Regions from separate parts of the Caldalkalibacillus uzonensis genome, predicted to be linked through region 2. Evidence: a T-box and tRNA genes for the amino acid it is inferred to sense, from the RefSeq annotation. Region 2 holds a T-box; the other holds one or more tRNA genes.
The links. The T-box of region 2 lies ahead of ileS (isoleucine--tRNA ligase). A T-box ahead of a tRNA ligase gene usually reads a tRNA of that ligase, here a tRNA-Ile.

Region 1 (11,408 bases), on a different contig from region 2:
TTTATAAACGAAGTTTTTCGTGTGCTAAGGCCAAGCGGACGCTTTTTGCTGGTGGATAATGTGGCAGCGGAAGACGATGAAATTGATCAGTTTTATAATGAAATCGAAAAACTCCGGGACTACAGCCATGTCCGGGCTTGGAAAAAGTCAGAATGGGTGCGCATGTTGGAGGAGAACGGTCTTGTCATTGAAGAATGTTACCGTTTTGCTAAAACGTTTGCGTTCGAAGAGTGGTGCAGCCGCATGAATTTGCCGGAGGAAGACAAAAGGGAATTGGCCGCTTTTATCGTGAGGGCGCCAGCACCTGTCCGCCAGAAACTGAAGGTTACAGCCGAAGGAGACCGGGTCACCTCTTTTGAAGGGGAGGCCGTGCTCATCAAGGCAGTTAAGCTGTCATGAGCTATAACAGGAGATATGTTAACGCAGATTATACCAAGGATTTTCTAATGAATACCCCTTCTAAAATTGTCCCCAATGTGTTAAACTGGGTGCAAACATATGTTTGTATTGGAGGATCACGAATGTCTCCTGTTTGTGAACCCCTTACTGCCAAGCAGGTGTTGAACCGGGTGAAGGCCCCTTCGATGCCGTTTGAATGGTCACTTAACCCGTACCGCGGGTGTCAGCATGGCTGCAGCTTTTGCTATGCGCGGGCCACCCACCGTTTTTTGGACTTGGAATGTGATGATACCTTTCAACACTACATTTTATATAAACAGAATGCAGTGGAAGCATTGACGGAGCAACTGAAACGCATGGCCGGTTTCAGCCGTACTTTGAAACATCTCGGCACAGTGGCCATCGGGACAGCGACCGACCCTTACCAGCCATTAGAAGGCAAGTTGCAACTGACCCGCAAGTGTCTGGAAGTTTTAGCCCGTTATCAGGTACCCGTCAGCATTACGACCCGTTCGCCCCTTATTTTGCGTGACATTGATATACTTAAAACCTTACCTGTGGTGTCTATCAATTTCAGTGTCAATACGATGCAGAGACATATTTGGCGCATGCTAGAGCCTGCTTCACCCCATCCCCGGCAGCGTTTGGCCGCAGTACGCCGGTTAAGCCAAGCAGGATTGCCAGCCGGTATTTTCTTGGCCCCGATTGTTCCCTATTTAACGGACCGTCCCCGGGATTTGCGGGAGGTCATTGCCTCTGCAGCGGAGCATGGGGCACGGTTTGTCATGCCTTCCTATCTCAGGCTTACCACTCCCGAGGTTAAAACGTGGTTCTTGCAGGTCCTCAAACAGCGGGAGCCTTCCCTTGTCCAACGTTATGAAGCACTTTACCGGTACGGGCGTCTTCCAGACCGCTACCGGGAGCGTATCGACCGGCAGATTAACCAGTTGCTTGAACACTACGGTTTTTCGCGGGAACGTGCATCAGAAGACACTAGCCGGGAGGCGCTGAACCAAGAACCGCAACAGTTGTCTTTCTCTTTTTAAGTGGATAGCAACCGCCTTAACATCCGAAAGTTTACACAACCTCATCTTGCTGACAAGCAACCATTATAAACATTAATAAAATAATCCCTAGTAATTTTTTAATCATCCTTGTTCACCGTCTTTCCATATTTCTTCATAAACTATTATAAACTACTATACGTTAACCTATAATATGCTTAGAGAGTCTAGCCGAAAGATCAACTGGACTTGTAGAGTTAGTATAGTTTCATGGACACATTTTAGTTAAGTCCCTTACAATGAAAAAGAGAGGATGTGTCCAAAAAACGAACTACGCAGGAACTATTAAAAAATTAAAAAAATACCTTATATATTTGTTCATTATTGAAAAATAATTACTTAGGGGAATTGATTTGTAGTTCGGAAGAAGTTCTAGGATTTGAAAAGATGAGAGTGAAACATTCTCTCCTATTCATCACTGGTAAACTTTGTAACCCATAGAGCGTTTGGAAACTTTATGGCAATTATTTGGTAAATTAAGAAAGTAGACCAAATAGAATGGTACTTGGGTGGCCGTCTTATCGAAATTTATTCATATACAAGTACAAGGAGATGTTCGATATGCCCTTGGTGATTGTAAAAGGTGATCTGCTCCAGTCTGATTGTGATGTGATTGCCCACCAGGCCAATTGTTTTTCTTCCATGGAAGCGGGCATTGCCAAACAGATTAAAAAGTTGTATCCTCAAGCCTATGAAGCTGACCGGGATTTCCCGTATCCCCCAGAGCAGCGCTTGGGAAAAATCTCAGTCGCTAAAGTAGCTGCAGACCGTTATGTGGTCAATTTGTATGGGCAATTCCACTATGACGGGCCTGGTCCTAAAACTGATTATGCCGCACTTGAGTCAGCACTGACCGAGATGTTTCGTTATGCGTATGAGGGTCTAAGCAACCCTAAATTTGGTGTGCCATACAAGATAGGTTGCGGTCTGGCCGGTGGGGCCTGGGCTAATGTTTCTGAGATCTTGGACCGGGTTTCAGATCAATTTAATCAAACCATCTATGCTTACAAATTAGAGTAGGTGATCACCCATGGATATTCTGTCTCAAATTGCGGAAGAAAAAATCCGCGAGGCGATAAAAAAAGGGGAGTTTAACAACCTGTCTGGGCAAGGCAAACCGTTAAATCTGGAAGACTTATCCCGGGTTCCGGAAGATCTCCGGGCGGGTTATAAGCTGCTGAAAAATGCGGGTGTCCTGCCTGAAGAGCTGCAACTGAAAAAAGAGCTGGTTAATCTGGAAAGTTTGATCGAATGTTGCTATGATGATGAGCAAAAAGCGAAGCTGAAAAAAGAACTGAACGAGAAGATGCTCAGATTCAACCTGCTCATGGAAAAAAGGAACAAAACCGGCTCAACTGCTCTGCAAGCCTATCAAGGCAAGATCGACAACCGTCTTAAATAGAAAAAGGGAAGACGGCCACGATCCAATAGGGCTAGATGGTGTGACTGACAAAAGTTCAAAAGGTACTGGCCTGGAAACAACAGTTGAACACACAAATTAATAAAGGGTGATTCAATGTCAACCAATTGGTTAAAGTGGGCCCAGGGGGCTGGGCAGATATCGGTATCATGTGTACAAAATTTTTATTCAGTGTGAGTTGGTCGGCGGGGTGGCTGAGAGCGGTCTGGAAACACAGAATGTCCGTTTTTGTGGGGAACATGAACTGCCCCCATTGTCTGTAGAGCGAACACCCCATCCCAGTTGAATTATTATTTGAATATTATAAGAGCCCTGGCAAACCACCGCTCGTGGAGTAAGAAAGGAGAGTGACCATGTTTTATTACCGGATTGATAAAGAGACCGAGCTGCGCATCCTGGAATTGAGATATGCAGAAGCGCTTTTCCAGCTGACAGACAGCTGCCGGGACTATTTGCGGGAATGGCTTCCCTGGGTGGATGCGACACAGTCTCCTGAGGATACCAAATCTTTCATCCGTTTTAGCCTCAAACAATTTGCTGAAAACAACGGCTTTACAGCAGGCATTTTTTACAACGGTCAGATCGCTGGTACGATTAGTTTTCACAGCTTTGACTGGGTTAACAAGTCCACCAGTATTGGCTACTGGCTAGGAGAATCCTTTCAGGGTAAAGGTATGATGACCAAAGCAGTGAAGGCTTTAGTGGACTATGCCATCCTGGATCTGGGTTTAAACCGGGTTGTGATCAAGGCGGCGGTCAATAACCATAAAAGCAGAGCCATCCCTGAACGTTTGGGTTTTGTCCAGGAAGGCATCGAAAGAGAAGCTGAATGGGTCAATGACCGCTTCCTGGATCTCGTGGTGTACAGCATGCTCGCTAAAGATTGGAGAGAGAAGCAATGACCACTTTGTACCATGTTGGCCGCATCCATTCAGCAAATGCCTGCGTTGGATGGTGTTAATGAAGCCCTCGAAACAGCAGGTTTGAAAAATAACATAACATTTATTATGTAAACTAAAAAGCAAAAAAGCCCTAAAACAAATAGGGGAAAATAAAGCTGCAGATAAAAAACAGAATGGACGCCACAAAAAAAGGGCTGACCGTGATTGTGTATTTTTGTAATCGTTCCTCATATACGCCCCGTGTTTCATGTTGTGTTTCCAGTTCGGCTCTCTTAGAAAAAAAATCTCCGCTGACAGCATAAAAGGCGGCCACACCGATGGCCACTCCGCCAACAAAAAACATGGTGTGAGACCAAGGGAGACCAATCTGGCGGGAAAGGAGAAAGGTGATGAGGGATAAGATCATGAGATGAAGTAATAGAAAAGCAGCATATTTTTTCACAACTTGTTCACCTCATCACTAAGGTATCATGTTCAAGCCCGTTGCTCAACGATTTAAAAAGTTGATGTGATCGGGACATACACCGATGACAGGGGAGAGCCAAAAATCATTTTGGAGAAAAACCTGACTCAGCAATAATCACAAAAAACCATGGTTTTTAGGCCATGGTTTTTCGCTGTCATAGGTACTGGATGAGGACGGGTTAAGCGTATTTTTCAGATCTAAAATGTTCTGCAGGTGCACAGAAAAACGCTACAGTGTCCTGTTTCGGATGATAATAAACGATCAGCAGGGTAGGCTGCAACCTTACTTTACCTGCAGCCAAGTAAAGGCCAAGGTCAAAATCCAGTAACTCCATCATCGTATGCTTGTGCAGCTCCTGTTCAGACAACCCCAGCTGGACAAATTCACGCGAAACCTTTTCCGGCTTGTCTGTCAACAGTTTAATATACGCTTTTCGTGAGCTTTTATCAAGCTTAGGTTCCCACCATGTTGTTCGTGGTTTATGCTTGTGACGGATTAAATAGTCATACTTCATCAGCCCTTCAATGACCTGCAGGCGCCGTGTGCGGCGCTGAGTGAGGAATTCGTAGAGGCGGCGGAACAAATCTTCTAACTGATGTCCAATTTTGGCCCAGCCCCGGCTGTCCCAGTAGTCGCCAAATTCCTGAAAAAAGTCAAATGGAGTGTCAAATTCGTACTGTGTCAGGTATTTCACCGTATGATCCATCCGGTGAGCATTCCAATACTTTTCCAATACATCCTCTACACGTTTAATGCGCACAATATCATCAAAGGGAAGAACATTGTTTTGCAAAATTTCATATGGCGCGTGATCCATATAAACATAACCATGATCGCTGGCCCGTTCACGCAATCCTGTTCCACGCAGCATTTTCAGAAAACCAAGCTGCAATTCATCCGGCTCCAAGGCAAACACGTCATTAAAGGTTTTGCGGAAAGAATTGTAATCTTCCTCAGGGAGACCGGCAATCAGATCAAGGTGCTGGGTGATTTTTCCTCCATCTCGAATCATGTTAACATTCCTGGCTAATTTCTTAAAATTTTGCTTGCGACGGACCAACTCATTGGTGATATCGTTGGTTGACTGTACCCCGATTTCAAAGCGGAAAATGCCTTCCGGGGCATGCTCATTCAAAAACTGGATGACTTCGGGGCGCATGATATCAGCCGTAATCTCGAACTGGAAGACGCATCCCTGGTGGTTATCAATCAAAAATTGAAACATCTCCATGGCATAGTCACGTTTAATATTAAACGTCCGGTCCACAAATTTAATCAGCTTGGCACCGTTCCGGATTAAAAACAGTAACTCTTCTTTCATGCGGTCAATATTGAAATAGCGGACACCAACTTCAATTGATGAGAGACAAAACTGGCAGCTGAACGGGCATCCCCGGCTTGTCTCTACGTAAGTGATTCGTTTGGCCAGATGAGGCAAATCCTCCTCAAACCGGAAAGGAGAGGGGATTGTATTCAGATCTAGCTTGGGCCTAGGTGGATTGATTACCGGACGGCCCTGCTTGTTCCGATAAGCCAGACCAAACACCAAATGATACTTTTGACTGCTGTGGATTTCCTGCAGCAAATGCTTAAAAGTTTCTTCACCTTCTCCGACAACGATGAAATCCACCTCCGGAATACGCTCCAGCCAATAAGCAACGTCATAGGATACCTCTGGACCGCCCAAGACAATCTTCAGCTCTGGTTTTACTTTTTTGAGCATCTTAATCACTGGGATTGTTTGCTCAATGTTCCAGATGTAGCAGCTGAATCCCAGCACATCAGGCGTCTGGGCGTACAGGTCAGTGACAATACTCATGGTCGGCTCTTTAATCGTATATTCTTTTATTTCAACCGGGAATTCCGGTTCGGCAAAGCTTTTTAAATAACGCAAGGCCAGACAAGTGTGGATATATTTGGCATTTAATGTGCTGACGATCACTTTCATGTAAATCCCTCTATTCCCTTCTAGAAATGAGAATGCACCGTCTTCATTAAGTATAAGCCCAATGGCCAGACGGCGCAAATAGAGGGTTCTGTTAGGCATTCGCCTTATGATTGGAGCTGATTGATTTTTCTTTTCATTTCCTCTACGGTTAAGCCGTGAAACGTGGGAAATCCTTCTTCCAACAAAGCGATGGTTCTGCCCTGAGGGTCCAGCGGGTATACCCCTTGCCACACCCCGACCACATAATAATGGCGTGTGGTGTCACATTGTTTCAGAAACAACACATAGTCCACTGAATCAGCCAAAGGGCCAGGATACACTAAGTTTATCGGATCCTCAGGGGGAGGAAGAGGTTCAACACCCGGACGAACAATCTCCACCCTGCGGGAACCTGGACCGTGTATCACCTCTTTAACCTCAAAACTCTGATAGAAGATCACCAATTCGCCATCGTTTACTTTTTGATTTGTGGGTTCTTGTTTCGGCTCTTCCCTGGGTGTGCCGTAAACAATGAGATCAGCTTGATCCACCAATGCTTGTGCATTGGGCACTTTTGCAGTCAATTTCTCAAGATCGATGTTAGCCGGCTGCTGAGCAGCTACTACGCCGATCACAAGACTGGTGATGACCCATACAATCGTGAGCATGCAAGCAACATAACGACTCATAATCAACTTCCCACCTCGTTTAATCATCCCTTGTTCTTTATTCTTACATATCGTTCCTATTCCTGCGTCTTCTTATTCCTTTTCAAATCGAATATGGTAAAGTAGGTATAGAATCATACGGGCAAAGGGTGAAACTAGATGGGTAACGCAGATCGAGTTGATGAACTTTTCACATTAAAAACAATTGCCGAAACGTTAAACCAATGTGTCGACCTGGATGAGATGTTGCCAAGCGTTCTTGAAAAGCTGCTGCAAGTCACTGAACTGAAGACAGGATGGATTTTTCTTGTCAAGGATCGGCCTCATTATTCATGTGTGGCAGATCACTGCCTTCCTCCGGCTCTGGAATAGGAGAACAAAAAGCCCATGCGCCACATGTCTTGTTGGTGTCTGGACAAATTTTGGTCCGGGCAATTGCAGCAGGCTGTCAATATCATGGAATGTAAACGGCTGGAAGATGCGGTGACTTATCAGTGGGGAGATACCCAAAATTTGACTCATCACGCTACGGTCCCATTGATGGCAAGCGGCAAACGCTTTGGCTTGCTCAACGTTGGCTCTCCGGGCAAAGAACACTTTACAGAAAAGGAATTGACGTTATTACAATCGGTTGCGTTTCAAATCGGTACGGCGGTAGAGCGAATTAATTTGTTCGAAGCCCAGAAACAACGGGCGGAATATTTTGCTCAACTTGATGAACTGACCCGGGTCCTCTGGAAAATAAACAATATAAGGGTATTACCTGAAAAAGTGGTACAACATATTGCCCGCCATTTTCAATGGCCTGTGATAAGTTTGTTCCTCATAAAAAACCAACAGCTGCGCTTGGAAAGCCTTTTTTATAAAGGAGAAGCAGTCGTTACAACCAAAATCGATCATAAGCTTTCTCTGACCAATGCTCACGTCATCAAATCAGCTCTGGAGCAACAGAACATCGCCCTTGGGCAGGAAAAGCTTGCTTTTCTGCCAGATGTAAGAGAAAAAAACACGTGGCATGCCGCAGCTGTTCCGCTGATACTGTCGGATAAACCCATCGGCTTGCTGTATGTAGCCCAAACAACGGACAACCCGCTTTCCGAAACGGAAAGAGACGTCCTTAAAGCGTTGGGAGATCATCTTTCTTTGTTGATCGAAACGATCCGTTTGCATGAGCAGAAGCAGGAAATGCTCCTTGTTGAGGAACGAAACCGGTTAGCCCGGGATTTACATGATTCGGTTAATCAGAAGCTTTTTTCGTTATCCCTTATGGCCCGGGGTGCCAAAGAATGCCTGCCTACCGATCCTCAATTAGTGGGCGAGTCACTGGAAGAAATCCAAACATTGTCCAAGGAAGCCTTGGCTGATATGCGCTCTCTCATTTGGCAACTCCGACCTGCCAACGTGGAAGCAGGCATTATGACTACCCTCAAACAGTACGGGCAAAAAATAGGACTAAAGATTAATGATCAAGTAGAAGGGATCGCCCAATTGCCACGCCGTGTAGAAGAAACATTGTGGCGGATTGGTCAGGAAGCACTTAATAACATCAGAAAACATGCCAGAACAAACGTAGCAACCATTAAATTAACGATTGATAAAAAACAAATCAGACTGAGTATCATCGATGATGGATGCGGCTTTAATCCTCATGCTGTTGATGGGAATGGCTATTCGCTGGGCTTAACCAGCATGAAAGAAAGGGCAGAAGAGGCAGGCGGTTCTATTCATATTTACAGCCAGGAAAACAAAGGCACTAGAGTGCATGTGAGCATACCATTAAAGCAGGATGGGGGAAGAGAAACAAATGAAGATTAAAGTGTTGTTGGTAGACGATCATGCCATTGTGCTTAAAGGATTAAAGTTTTTTCTGCAAACCCAAAGGGATATTGAAGTGGTGGGAGAAGCGCGAAACGGAAAAGAAGCTATTGCCAAAGTAGAGAAGTATCAGCCTGACGTTGTGCTGATGGATCTGATTATGCCGGAGATGGATGGGATTGAAGCCACGCGGAAGATTAAGGAGACGTATCCGCAGGTCAAAGTGATTGTCTTAACCAGTTTCTCCGATCAAGAATACGTATTGTCCGGTATTAAAGCGGGAGCAGAAGGATATCAACTTAAAGATGTGGAGCCTGATATCTTGGTAGAAGCGATCAAAAAAACGGTTAGCGGGGAAAAAGCGCTTCATTCTCAAGTGACCCATCAACTGGTGACACATGTCACCTCCCAGGAAGAATCAGCAGTGAAATTTTCAAGTTTAACACCCAGAGAAAAAGATGTGCTGTACCATATCACATTGGGCAAAAGCAATAAAGAGATTGCGGCGGATCTCAATGTAACAGAAAAAACGGTAAAAACACATGTTACACGTATTTTGGCCAAATTGGAGTTGCATGACCGCACGCAGACCGCAGTGTATGCAATTAAGCATAAATGGTTTGGCCATCAACAATGAGGTATTATTGCTAAACTGAGACTATAGTCTGAATCTGACATGAGGAAAGGCCTTACATTGGAGTGAGACCTTTTTTGTATTTTAAAATCAACCGCTTGCCCGACGCTAAAGAATCCCTCCGTTGTTATAATTCCAGTGACAGTAAAAATAGAGGTTAATTGCCGTCAATCACGGAGGGATTAACATGTATAATCCAACAGATCATGAGTGGGTTTTAAAACAGTATATGGACGACGTCCGTTACAATGCGAACCATGCGTGGAAGTATAAACACTTGAGCAAAGGGAGTCAAAATCGTTTCTGGTCTTTGATTAAAATAATCAAGCGTCTGTTTAAAAAATCACCTTAATATGTTAATCATTTGGGGGAAAGCTTTGAATTGTCTTTCTTTATTTAAAGAGGTTGCAAAAATGAAAAAGTCCTGGTATATTATCTCTTGCGTTGATTTTGACAGATTATATTTGTGGCCCGTTAGTGAAGTGGCTTAACAGACCGGCCTTTCACGCCGGCATTCAGGGGTTCGAATCCCGTCAGCTCCGCCATCTAGAATTTGTATATAATTAAATCATTAATAAATTGTGATGGGCTGTAGCCAAGTGGTAAGGCAACGGGTTTTGGCCCCGTGATGCGCTGGTTCGAATCCAGCCAGCCCAGCCAACGAGCGGGTGTAGTTCAGTGGTAGAACTCCAGCCTTCCAAGCTGGTAGCGTGGGTTCGATTCCCATTACCCGCTCCATTTCCTTCCATGGGAGCTATAGCTCAGCTGGTTAGAGCGCACGCCTGATAAGCGTGAAGTCGGTGGTTCAAGTCCACTTAGGCCCGCCATTTTTAGTCGATAATTACCTGTTGAGTTTGTTTTGTTATCCAATTTTGAGGGTGTAAAAAAGGTGTTGCAAAAACAGAATAAACGTTGTATACTAACACTTGTCCTTAATGAGCCGTTAGCTCAGCTGGTAGAGCATCTGACTTTTAATCAGAGGGTCGAAGGTTCGAATCCTTCACGGCTCACCATTATTTACAATGTGCGGGTGTGGCGGAACTGGCAGACGCGCTAGGTTCAGGGTCTAGTGCCCATTACGGGCGTGGGGGTTCAAATCCCTTCACCCGCACCATTTACACTGTTTATCATAAACATGATGAGCGGAAATAGCTCAGGGGTAGAGCACCACCTTGCCAAGGTGGGGGTCGCGGGTTCGAATCCCGTTTTCCGCTCCATTTATCACAAAAATATAACAAGCGCCCTTAGCTCAACTGGATAGAGCGTTTGACTACGAATCAAAAGGTTGGGAGTTCGAGTCTCTCAGGGCGCACCATCTTTCGGGAAGTAGCTCAGCTTGGTAGAGCGCCACGTTCGGGACGTGGAAGTCGCAGGTTCAAATCCTGTCTTCCCGACCATTTTTTTCTTTTCTATTCTATGGTTATTTTTTAAATTTTAATTTGGCGGTGTAGCTCAGCTGGCTAGAGCGTACGGTTCATACCCGTAAGGTCGTGGGTTCGATCCCCGCCGCCGCCACCATTTTACCCATTGATTATCATGATGAAAACGCGGAGGAGTACCCAAGTGGTTGAAGGGAGCGGTCTTGAAAACCGCCAGGGGCTTCGCGGCCCGCGGGGGTTCGAATCCCTCCTCCTCCGCCAGGAAGCATTTATATCCTGATTTAACCATCGTGGCCCGTTGGTGAAGTGGCTTAACACACCGGCCTTTCACGCCGGCATTCAGGGGTTCGAATCCCCTACGGGTCACCATTGTGGAGGGGTAGCGAAGTGGCTAAACGCGGCAGACTGTAAATCTGCTCCCTCTGGGTTCGGCGGTTCGAATCCGTCCCCCTCCACCATAACCTTAAGCTTTACATATTGTCTTAATTGACATGACTCCGTTTTTACTTTGATTAATCCTCTGAACTCTATTCAGAGGGTTTTTTGTTTTTTCAAATATTTTTGTTCTCATGACCTGGGAGTGAGTGATACAATTATTTTCATGATCTTACTTTTTTAACTTATTTTATAGTTCTTGTTCATTAAATAATCGAAACTTTTTTGCTGTTTGAAGCGTCTTATTATTGATAGTAGTGGTATAGAAAAAATCATAAAGTAACGGGGGTTTTCATATA
Region 2 (11,408 bases):
CATCTGCTTGCACAATCAACTCCGTGTTTTGCAACACCAGATCAAGATAAAATTCCAGAAAAGCGCCTAAACTGGCTGCACTGCGATAGGCGATAATATAAATATTCTCAGCTTCAATAATGGCCTTGACTGCCTTGTTAAACTCGTCTTTGTCAATCTGCTGCAGAGTGGCCTGCAAGTTGGAGATATCATCATGCAATACCTCATGAACCACACTTTCCTTTTTATCACGGTTGGCCATGCTGGTCATTTGCAGACGTTCGACTGTCGTCCATTGGCGCTTCAACGCTTCTTGCAAATGGCGTTGCATGTCAGGATACCCCTGGTAACCAAGGAAGACGGCAAAGCGGACAACAGTGGCCTCGCCAACGCCAGATAACTGGGCCAGCTTGCTGGCCGTAAGGAAAGGAGCCGAATCTGGATGGTTAATAATATATTGGGCAATCTTCTGTTGTGACTTGCTCATCTGACCCATTTTTTCCATGATCCGTTCATAAATATCTGATTTGTACAAATCAGATCGCCCCTTCTTATAAAATTTAGCCTTCATCGGGACGGTGAGCAACGGGACCAGGAAAATGATGCGGATGAGCTTGGGCTTGAAGAAGACGGAAACGTCAGTCTTGATTTAACTGTGAACCTCTCTTCACCAGCAACTGCTTGGCTGCCGCTTCATAAGCATCAATGGTCTCCTGAATCTCGCGGTCACTGTGAGCCAGAGACAGGGAATAACGGTTCAGCGGCTTCGTATAAACTCCTAGTGTTAGGAGATAATAATCCAATTGCCTGCGTAAATCAAGGTTCGCATTTTGCAAATCCCGATAATTGGTGATAGGTTCAGTGGTCATGACCAGATTAAAGATGGTTCCCAGTCCCAATGTTTGCACAGGAATCTGATAATATCTTAACACATTTTCCAGTCCGCGTCTAAGTTTTTCCGTTGTTCTGACAATGGTCTCAAAGTTGTCTCCCTCTTCCAGCACATCCAGAGTAGCCAATCCCGCTGCCAGAACAGAAGGATGTCCATTGTATGTCCCGCTATGGAAGAGAACGTCTTTCTTCTTTGATTTGACATTCATCTCAAACACATCTTTTTTTCCATGCGGAGAAGCCACGTCCATGATCTCTTTCTTACCCCCGACAGCACCGACTGGGAAGCCGCCACCCAAGACTTTGCCCAGAGCAGTGAGATCTGGTTTGATACCATAGAGGGATTGGGCCCCTCCCAAGGCGACACGGAAGCACGTTTTCACTTCATCAAAAATCAGCAGTATGCCAAGTTCTTCTGTTAACTTACGCAAGCCTTGCATGAATGATTCAGTGGCAGGGATAAAACCAGCCTGTACCGGTTCCACGACCACTGCAGCCAACTCCTCTTTGCGGGCTTTTAAAATGTCAGCAGTCGCTTCGAGATCGTTAAAAGGTAAAATAATGGTATGTTCCTGATAATAAACATCTATCCCTGCTGAATCAGGCACGGCCACGGGTGCATCGGCTGGTCCCGCTTGATCAAGGGGCGGATTGATACTTAACAGCACCTGGTCATATCCTCCATGGTAATGCCCCTCAAACTTGGCAATTTTTGATTTACCTGTATAAGCATGGGCTAGGCGGATCGCCAGCAAGGTGGCTTCTGTGCCAGAGTTGGTGTAACGGACCTGCTCCACTCCTGGATAGAGCTTAACCAGACGTTTGGCCATTTCAACTTCCAATTCATGGGGGGTGCCAAAAATAGTGGTCCCCTTGGTCACCATCTGTCTGATAACCGCATTGGTTACTTTATGATGGCCATGTCCCAGAATCAGGGCCCCATAGGCCAGTAAGTAATCCACATACTCGTTGCCGTCCACATCTTTTAGACGGGAGCCCTCAGCTTCGGCCATCATAATGGGATACGGATCAAAGTATTTAATATTGGCTGTGACACCCCCCGGCATCACCTGCTGAGCTTCTTGAAACAGTTGATACGATTTTTTTGTTCTGTTTTTTAATAATTGAAGCGGATCTTGATGGGCTACAATCGCCATCGTTCTTCCTCCCCCTAAGTCTATTCAATTTCATTCATGGTTTCTTGTTTATGAAGGAATATTTCCTTCTCGTTTATTATTATATGAAATTTTTCATTCATTTTACACCCTTTCTGGTAAAAAAGCAATAAAAATTTGTTTGACTGTACAAAATATGAAAAATGTGTGGTATGATGATGTTGGTCGCAAGGGAAAGTTTCTTGCTGTCCAAGTTTACTTAGCAAAACGAACGGGTAATAAAAGAGGGAATAACTCCTTTACTATTCAGAACTCCATACATACCGGAACCTGGTTGGCCTGAATCGTAAAGGGGTTAAAATAATATAAACAAGGGGGAATTCTGTCTATGAAGAACAGAAAGTTTGGCTTGCTTGCCTTACTCCTTGCTTTGGCCTTAGTCTTGGCTGCCTGTGGAGCTGCCCAAGACGATGGTCAGGAGCCTGAAGCAGAAGGCAATGGCGATGCTACTGAAGAAGCACCCCAAGAAGGTACTGACGGATATTATGTGATGGGAACCGGTAGTACTGGAGGGACCTATTATCCCTTAGGACAAGAAATGGTTAATGTATGGAACAATCACATTGATGCTAATTTTGACGCTGTAGCTTCCGGTGCTTCTGTGGAGAACCTGTCCAAAATCGGCACAGGTGAGTTTGACTTGGGTATGACAGTACACATTCCTGCTCTGGAAGCCTACAATGGTGAAGGTGAGTTTGCTGACGGTGCTATTACCAATTTCGCTTTCATCGGCCATATTTATCCTGAAGTATTGCAAATTGTGGTCCGTGAAGGCAGTGGGATTGAAAGCATTGAAGATCTGCGCGGCAAACGGGTGGCCATTGGACCTGCGGGAAGCGGAACCCAGGCTGTGGCCAAACTGGTACTGGAAGCCTACGGTCTTGAAGATGGCGATTATGAAGCGTTCCAAGAGGATTTTGGTGCTGCCAGAGACCGTCTTCAAGACAATACCATAGATGCTTCCTTTGGCTTGCTTGGTTTGCCCAATGCAGGCATTGAGGAACTGCAAGCTTCTGCCGGTGATGTGAAGCTTCTGGAGATTTCTGCTGAGGCCCTTGAATATATCGAAGCAAACAGCGGCTATGAAGCCTACACCATCCCGGCCGGAACCTATAATTGGATTGATGAGGACGTGACCGTGGTTTCCGCCTATGCCGTTTTGGTGGCTAATACAGATAAGGTTAACGACGACCTTGCCTATGAGTTGGCGCGTGTCATGATTGAGCATGCTGATGAGAACACTCATCCTCAATCAGACCACACCACACTTGAAAATGCCCTATTAGGTTCTGATGGACTGCCGATCCATCCGGGTGCTGAAAGATATTATCAAGAACAAGGTGTTTTAGATTAAATAGGTATACAAGACACGCAACACAGATGAAAGGGGCCAGGCACAGTGTGTTTGGCCCCTTGATTGGCTTATCTGATTGATTGCCTTATTAAATCAAGGTGGTGACTTCCTTTATGACTAAACAAGATACAACTCAAACGCAGAACCAAACCCAGGATGACTCCCTCTTGGAAAAATATGACCGGGAAAGTGCTTACCGCAAAAAATTAGGAAAGTGGGCTTGGGTTGTCTCTTTTTTAGCCATTTCACTGACGTTGTTCCATCTGTATACAGCTTCATTTGGCATCCTGCGCTCTCAGATGCAGGGGGCGATCCACGTGGGAACGGCTTTGGGTCTCATCTTTCTTTTGTATCCTGTGAAAAAAGGAATACAGCGCAAACAAAAAAGTGTCCCCTGGTACGATGTCATACTGGCTTTCACCTCTCTCTTTGTTGGCTATTATTTTGCTTTCTTTCTCGATGAGTTAACAGTTCGTATCCCTAGAGGCAATGCAACTGAGCTGGATATTATTGTGGCGACACTTGGGGTTCTGCTCGTTCTGGAAGCCACACGCCGCTGTGTCGGCTTGCCGATCGTCGTTATAGCCACGCTGTTTATGATTTATGCCTTGTACGGCCAGCAAATGCCTTTCTTTCCCCATCGCGGCTTTACATGGGAAAATCTGGTAATACGATTATACTTTAGTACAGAAGCTATTTTCGGTACACCTATTCAAGTGTCGTCTAAGTTTATCTTCCTGTTCCTCTTTTTTGGCGTGCTGCTGATCAAGACAGGGATTGGCCAGTTCTTCAATGATTTGGCCTTTGCTGCCACTGGCCGATATACAGGGGGAACAGCGAAGGCAGCTGTAGCAGCTAGTGCTTTACAAGGAACAGTAACAGGAAGTTCCGTAGCCAATACGGTCAGTTCGGGATCCTTTACCATCCCTATGATGAAAAAATCGGGGTTTAAACCGGAGTTTGCAGCAGCTGCAGAAGCTTCGGCCTCCACAGGCGGCCAATTAATGCCCCCGATTATGGGTGCTGCTGCCTTCTTGCTGGCTGAGTACACTCGCATCCCCTACAGTCAGGTCATGCTGGCTGCCCTGATTCCTGCTTTGCTTTATTTCACCGGTGTGTTTATGGGTGTGCACTTCGAGTCCAAAAGGCTGGGCATTAAAGGCCTGCCCAAAGAACTGTTACCAGATATTAAAGAAGTGATCTTGCGCCGCGGCTATATGATTTTGCCCTTGGTGCTGATCTTTAGCACATTACTGATGGGCTTCTCACCTATTCGTGCAGCCCTGGTGGGTATTGCCACCGCATTTGTGCTCAGTTTCTTTAGAAAGGAAACTCGCTTTTCATTTAGGGATATATTAGAAACGTTGGAGCAAGGGGCACGGGTTGCTTTACCCGTGATCGCGGCTTGTGCGACCGCTGGGATTATTGCCGGAATCGTTGTGATCACAGGATTGGGAGGCAAAATAGCCGGTGGGATTATCAATCTGTCCGGCGGTGTTCTGTTCTTGACCTTAATCTATACCATGTTTGCTTGCATCCTGCTGGGCATGGGGCTGCCGACCACGGCTAACTATGTGGTCACCGCTTCCATTGCTGCACCCGCCTTAGTGAGTCATCCTGACTTTGCTGTACCTGTGCTTGCCGCACACTTGTTTGTGTTCTACTTTGGCATTGTGGCTGACATTACACCACCTGTCTGTCTTGCCGCATACGCAGGTTCAGGTATCGCCCGCTCCAATCCGTTTATGACAGGAGTAACAGCGGTCAAACTGGCTGTAGCAGCATACATCATTCCTTACATTTTTGTCTTTAATCCCATGCTCATTCTGATCGACTATACACCATTATTATTAGCACTTGCTGTGCTCACTGCACTGTTTGGGATGGTCGGGATCAGCAGTGCTTTAATGGGTTATCTGATTCGCCGCGCCTATGTTTGGGAGCGTATCATCTTATTTGTAGCGGGACTGTTACTCATTTCCCCCAATAAATGGGTGGACTTAGCCGGATTGGTGCTTATTGCCCTGATCTGGTTCATCCAGAAACAACGTGCCGATGACTCCGGCCTTAACAATAAGCAGGTTGAACCACAGCAAACTTAATGAAAATCTAAAGAGTAGGCGGGACTCTTCCCCGCCTACTCTTTATACGTGTATACCACTGTTTACACTTGTTAAGCATTGGCCAACAGACATTGAATTAATGACTGCAATTGGTTGTCTTAATTAGTACAAATTTTTTACATGCTTTTCTTCCAGGCGCTTTTCGATTTTTTCTAACTCTTTTTTATCATTTAGGAGCAGATCTTTGTTCTCTTTGATCAGCTCTTCCAGAGTAATTTTTCTGGTACGGCGCATGTGCATCACCTCTTTTTATTTTTTTATGTCAAGTAGGATTAGTCAGATATTTACCCTTGGATCATTGTGACCCTTTTCACTTATTATTTTACCCTATTTTTTTAGTTTGTAACCATTATAATTGTTACATTTGTTTGACAATTGGCCGCAAAAAGAACTAAGTGCTATAAAAGCACTTAGTTCAGTAATATTATTATAACATAAATTTCTGACCAGGTTAAGCAAGAGAGAACATAGGCTTCGCCATCGCCCTTAGCTTGGCGAAGCCAGGTTGTCTTTTACGCTTTCATAAGGTGTTGGTAGTGCTCGTTGACAATGCTGGTACAGCGCGGGCAAAGCGTGGGGTGTTTCTCATCCTGTCCACGTTCAGGGGTGATTACCCAGCAGCGTTCACATTTCTCACCTTCAGCCGGCTGGATATATACCTTCATGCCTTCTAAGCCTAGTGCCTGTTCATGGGCGGGAGTTTGCTCATCATACAGCTCAACCTGAGACACGATAAACAATTTGTCCAGCTGATCGAACTGCTTTAATAACTGGAAGTTTTCTTTGTTCGGATAGAGATGAACCTTGGCTCCCAATGATGAACCAATCACTTTTTCTTTACGGGCCACTTCCAGGGCTTTGAGTACTTCGTCCCTGGCTTTCATAAAGGCATTCCACTTTTGTTCCAAGTCCTCATTAAAGTAAGTTGGATCCACTTCCGGAAAGTCTGTCAGCTGAACGCTTTCTTCCTGGACGCCAGGGATATATCTCCACACTTCCTCGGTGGTGTGCGGCATAATCGGCGTCAGCAATTTGACCAGCATGGTTAAGATATCATACATCACCGTTTGTGTAGCCCGGCGTGCTTTGGCCTGAGCAGGCTCCGTATACAGCAAGTCTTTGGAGACATCCAGGTAAAAGGCGCTTAATTCAATGGTGCAGAAGTTGTGGATGGTCGTATACACATTGTGAAATTGGAAGTCCTCATAGGCTTGCCGAACCCGCTTCAGCACCTTTTGCGCCTTCAGCATAATGAAATGGTCCAGTTCCGACCACTCCTCCATATTGACCCGGTCCTGCTGTGGATCATAGTCGGCCAGGTTACCCAGCATAAAGCGTAAGGTATTGCGGATTTTACGGTACACCTCGGCAATTTGTTTCAGTATCTCATCGGAGATGCGCACGTCCTGTGTATATTCCACGGAAGAGACCCACAAGCGCAGGATGTCGGCGCCAAGCTGATCCATCACTTTTTGGGGCACAATCACATTGCCCAGCGATTTGGACATTTTGCGTCCCTCTCCGTCCAAGGTGAAACCATGGCCCAACACTGTTTTGTACGGAGCCCGACCGTTCACGGCCACTGAAGTGGACAGTGATGAGTTGAACCAACCGCGGGATTGGTCGGTTCCTTCCAGATATAAGTCTGCTGGCCAGGAGAGGTCCTCCCTTTGTTTCAGCACTGCCTCATGGGAAGAGCCGGAGTCAAACCAGACATCCATTGTGTCTGTCTCTTTCGTAAAGGAGGATGAGCCGCAGTGCGGGCACTTAAATCCTTCCGGCAACAGCGCTTGTTCATCTTTCTCATACCAGGCATCAGAACCTTCGTGAAGAAAGACGTTTGAAATGTGCTCAATGGTTTCATCTGTAATAATCTCTTTTTGGCAGTCCTGACAATAGAAAATCGGAATAGGCACACCCCATACCCGCTGGCGGGATATACACCAGTCACCCCGGTCCCGGACCATATTGTATATGCGGGTCTCGCCCCAGGCCGGCACCCACTTGACTTTCTTGATTTCCTCCAGCATTTTTTCACGGAAACCGTCAATGGAGGCGAACCATTGCTCTGTGGCCCGGAAAATAACCGGCTTTTTGCTGCGCCAATCATGGGGATAGGAGTGCGTAATAAAGGACAACTTAAGTAAGGCACCTGCTTCATCCAGTTTTTGGGTGATTACTTTATTGGCATCATCATAGAACAAGCCTTCAAATCCAGGTGCTTCTTCGGTAAAGTATCCGCGGTCATCAATAGGGCTTAAAACTCCCAAGTTGTATTGCTGTCCCACATAAAAGTCCTCTTCCCCATGTCCCGGAGCGGTATGCACACAGCCGGTGCCAGATTCCAACGTGACATGCTCACCCAAAATCAGGGGGGATTCCCGGTCATACAGCGGGTGGCGTGTGAGCACATGTTCCAGTTCTGCACCTTTGAAGGTGTTCAAGAACTCATACCCGTCCCATTCCAGCTCTTGTTGCAGCTGCTCCAAAAGCCCCTTGGCCACCAGATATTTGTGTCCCTTGACACGAACCAGTGCATAATCAAATTCGGGGTGCAACGCAATGGCCAAGTTGGCTGGAATAGTCCATGGCGTGGTCGTCCAAATCACAACCGCACTGTCCTCATCCAGCTTACCCTTGCCATCTATGACCTGAAAGGCCACATAGATGGATGGCGAGCGTTTATCCTTATATTCAATTTCAGCTTCAGCCAGTGCGGACTCGGAAGAGGGGGACCAATAGACCGGTTTTAACCCTTTATAGATGTATCCTTTCTTGGCCATCTCCCCAAACACTTTCACTTGACGGGCTTCATACTCAGGCTGGAAAGTAATATAGGGGTTATCCCAATCTCCGCGTACCCCAAGGCGTTTAAATTGCTCCCGCTGACGGTTAATATACTTTTCAGCATACTGTTTGCACAGCTGTCTGAATTTAGTGATCCCCACTTTTTTGCGGTCCACTTTTTCGTTCTTAATCACAGCATGTTCAATCGGCAACCCATGGGTATCCCATCCGGGCACATATGGGGCATGGTAACCTGTCATCGATTTATAGCGGACCACAATATCTTTCAGTACTTTGTTCAGGGCATGGCCCACATGGATGTCCCCGTTGGCATAAGGGGGGCCGTCATGGAGGATGTAGGTTGGACGTCCTTTGGTCCTTTCTTGCACTTGGCGGTAAATATCGATCTCGTCCCACCACTTTTGCAGATCCGGTTCCCGCTTGGGCAAATTGGCCCGCATGGGGAAGTCTGTTTTCATCACTTGTAATGTTTGACGGTAATCCATTGATTGATCCCTCCAGTTTCAAACTCATCTGTCATGAAAGAATAACAAGACATGGGAAAGGATAAAAAACTAAAACGATAAAAAACCTCTCATCCATCTAGGGACGAGAGGTTGCTCGCGGTACCACCCTAGTAAACGCAAGCAGTCTCTGACACCGTTATAAAGGAAGGATGATAACTGTTATACTCTGTCAGGAGACGCTGCGTTCACTCTGGATTCGTAAGGTGAATCATCCCGGTCACGCTTACTCTCTATTCAGCGTGCCAACTCCCAGGTGATCTTCAATAACCCGTTTTCATCAGGCTTCCACCATCCCTGATTCGCTAGGGAAAACGATGTTATTTACTCTCCTGTTCATCGTTGTTCAGCTCTGTTGATATATATTTTATTATAGGCAGTATAAAGAATAAGTAAACCCCGCGTCAAGCCCGTTTTTAAAGTTCAGCCGTTTGTGAAAGGAACGGTGTGAAAGACATAGTTGGGCGGCTGCATCATAGTTTGGGCTAAGCAGAGCACATTAGCGGGATACTCTCAGCTCTTCCACTTCATTTAGATCACTTTTGGCCAGCTTGTCCCAATCGTCATTCTCCAGCATCTCCAGTTGCGCTTCCAACAGGGTGCGGAAACGGGTGCGGAAAATGGACGCTTGTTTTTTCAATTCCTCAACTTCCATGGCAATTTTGCGTGATTTGGACAACGCTTCATTGATAATGCGGTCCGCATTTTTTTCTGCTTCCTTAATAATCAGCTCTGCCTCTTTTTTGGCATTGGCTTTCACTTCATCTGCCGTTTCCTGGGCAACGATGATCGTTTTACTTAAACTTTCTTCAATGTTACTAAAGTGGCTCAGCTTTTCGTTGGCTTCGGCCACTTTTTCTTCCAATTCCTTTTTTTCGCGAATTAAAATTTCAAATTCCTTGATCACCAAGTCCAAAAACTCATTCACTTCATCTTCATCATAACCGCGGAACACGCGCTTAAACTCTTTATTATGAATGTCCAACGGCGTTAAACCCATGCCCTGCCCCTCCTTCAATTCTTACTTGTATTCACTCTTGGCGCTTTTTAACCTTATTCGACACAATATCCAAAAATCCTGCTCATTGATCACTTTTTAAATCCAAGGTAAATGCGAAATTTATCTTTACGGGTTTTTCTGTCAATCTCTTTAAATAAAAACCGACCAAAACCCTTGATGGAGATCGTATCACCCTCACTGACTGTTTCCGCAGGGTGATCTTCCGTTTTCCAATTAACCTTCACTCTGCCCGACTTGATCAGTTGCATGGCTTTGGCCCGTGACAGGCGGATACACTCAGCAACGATCACATCCAACCGCAGGGAGCTGACAACAGCGGTCAGCTGATCCCAAGTCTCATCAGGAACAGACAAAGCCGACCATTCAACTCTTTCTATTTTGACCCGCTGACGTCCAATTTGGGTTAAGTACAGACGGATATACTCTTCCATCTCTTTGACCACAATCACCTGCTTGGTCTCCGGGGTGATTAATATATCTCCCACAACCTCCCGTTTAATGCCCAGCCCTAAAAGTGAACCGAGGACATCACGATGGGTGATTTCCCCTGCCTGGCTGTGCTCTATGGCTAACAAAGAGAGCTGAAATTCTTTATGACCTGCGTCCCAATAAGCGGGGATGATTAGCGCCCGCTTGCGTTCAGCTTGATCATATCCGCCCCACAATGTCACACTCACATCGGGGATGTGGCCCACAACAGAGCGGATAATAAACTGCTCCCTGGGATTTAAGAAAGGGGTTAAACGGGGCTGGTGGCGCACACCGACCAGCTCAGCCCACTCTGTGATCCGCTCCACAAAAGGGCGCTCCTCAGTGCGGAAATGCTGCTTGAGATGCTCCATGCCAAACTCCTTACAACAACATGTCGATTAAAGCCACTGCACCATAGTTGGCAAAACGCAAAGCAAGTAAAGCAACAATGGGAGAAATATCGATAAAGCCCAGGGGCGGAATAATCTTGCGGAATGGGGCCAAAATCGGTTCTACAAATTTGCCCAGCAGTTCACCAAAAGCGGACTGGCGTAAATTGGGAATCCAGGACATCAAAATGTAAATAAACACCATCAACGTATAGATAAAGAAAAAAGTGTTAACAAATTCAATCAAAAATGATTTCATTTCATCACCTCATTTCTTAATCTGCTGCACCGTTTCAATGGCCTGTGTCAAACTATGTATGTTGCGCCCCTCCATAATAGGATACTGATTATCGGCCCATTAAACAAGAACCTAGCCGCAGATAAGTAGCTCCTTCCTCCACAGCAATGGGGTAATCATTGGACATTCCCATGGACAATTCCGTTAAGGGGGCATGGTCGTACTTCCTGTCCTGCAAAAGAATTTGCAATTCCTTTAAGCGGCTGAACACCGGCCTGGTTTGTTCAGGATCCTCCACATAAGGGGCCATTGTCATTAAGCCAATGGGAACAATATGGTTAAACTCAGCCAAATGCTCCACAAACCGCTCTACCTCATCCGGATGAAGACCATGTTTAGAGGTTTCCCCTGACACATTGACCTGGATAAAACAAGGCATGCGCACACCATGCCGGG

Region 1: it has a tRNA-Ile gene. The T-box ahead of ileS (isoleucine--tRNA ligase) is inferred to sense a tRNA for this amino acid. The anticodon was not compared.

What each region holds. Positions count from the first base shown of each region.
Region 1 is NZ_JAUSUQ010000001.1:233,150-244,557, reverse strand. Features, by position in the region: gene J2S00_RS01250 (methyltransferase domain-containing protein) at 1-399, shown strand, start outside; gene J2S00_RS01245 (SPL family radical SAM protein) at 396-1,445, shown strand; gene J2S00_RS01240 (macro domain-containing protein) at 2,025-2,483, shown strand; gene J2S00_RS01235 (DnaJ family domain-containing protein) at 2,494-2,865, shown strand; gene J2S00_RS01230 (NUDIX hydrolase) at 3,035-3,169, shown strand; gene J2S00_RS01225 (GNAT family N-acetyltransferase) at 3,237-3,785, shown strand; gene J2S00_RS01220 (hypothetical protein) at 3,916-4,227, opposite strand; gene J2S00_RS01215 (B12-binding domain-containing radical SAM protein) at 4,430-6,199, opposite strand; gene J2S00_RS01210 (hypothetical protein) at 6,304-6,867, opposite strand; gene J2S00_RS01205 (hypothetical protein) at 7,006-7,218, shown strand; gene J2S00_RS01200 (sensor histidine kinase) at 7,303-8,661, shown strand; gene J2S00_RS01195 (response regulator) at 8,651-9,298, shown strand; tRNA gene J2S00_RS01190 (tRNA-Gln) at 9,881-9,955, shown strand; tRNA gene J2S00_RS01185 (tRNA-Gly) at 9,960-10,033, shown strand; tRNA gene J2S00_RS01180 (tRNA-Ile) at 10,045-10,122, shown strand; tRNA gene J2S00_RS01175 (tRNA-Lys) at 10,233-10,308, shown strand; tRNA gene J2S00_RS01170 (tRNA-Leu) at 10,322-10,409, shown strand; tRNA gene J2S00_RS01165 (tRNA-Gly) at 10,438-10,512, shown strand; tRNA gene J2S00_RS01160 (tRNA-Arg) at 10,534-10,610, shown strand; tRNA gene J2S00_RS01155 (tRNA-Pro) at 10,616-10,692, shown strand; tRNA gene J2S00_RS01150 (tRNA-Met) at 10,737-10,813, shown strand; tRNA gene J2S00_RS01145 (tRNA-Ser) at 10,845-10,935, shown strand; tRNA gene J2S00_RS01140 (tRNA-Glu) at 10,967-11,043, shown strand; tRNA gene J2S00_RS01135 (tRNA-Tyr) at 11,048-11,132, shown strand.
Region 2 is NZ_JAUSUQ010000006.1:192,978-204,385, reverse strand. Features, by position in the region: gene J2S00_RS09965 (MurR/RpiR family transcriptional regulator) at 1-514, opposite strand, end outside; gene J2S00_RS09960 (aspartate aminotransferase family protein) at 618-2,027, opposite strand; gene J2S00_RS09955 (TAXI family TRAP transporter solute-binding subunit) at 2,374-3,399, shown strand; gene J2S00_RS09950 (TRAP transporter permease) at 3,513-5,501, shown strand; gene J2S00_RS09945 (FbpB family small basic protein) at 5,625-5,756, opposite strand; gene ileS (isoleucine--tRNA ligase) at 6,035-8,815, opposite strand; T-box leader at 8,912-9,182, opposite strand; gene J2S00_RS09935 (DivIVA domain-containing protein) at 9,333-9,833, opposite strand; gene J2S00_RS09930 (YlmH family RNA-binding protein) at 9,923-10,696, opposite strand; gene J2S00_RS09925 (YggT family protein) at 10,707-10,973, opposite strand; gene J2S00_RS09920 (YggS family pyridoxal phosphate-dependent enzyme) at 11,062-11,408, opposite strand, start outside.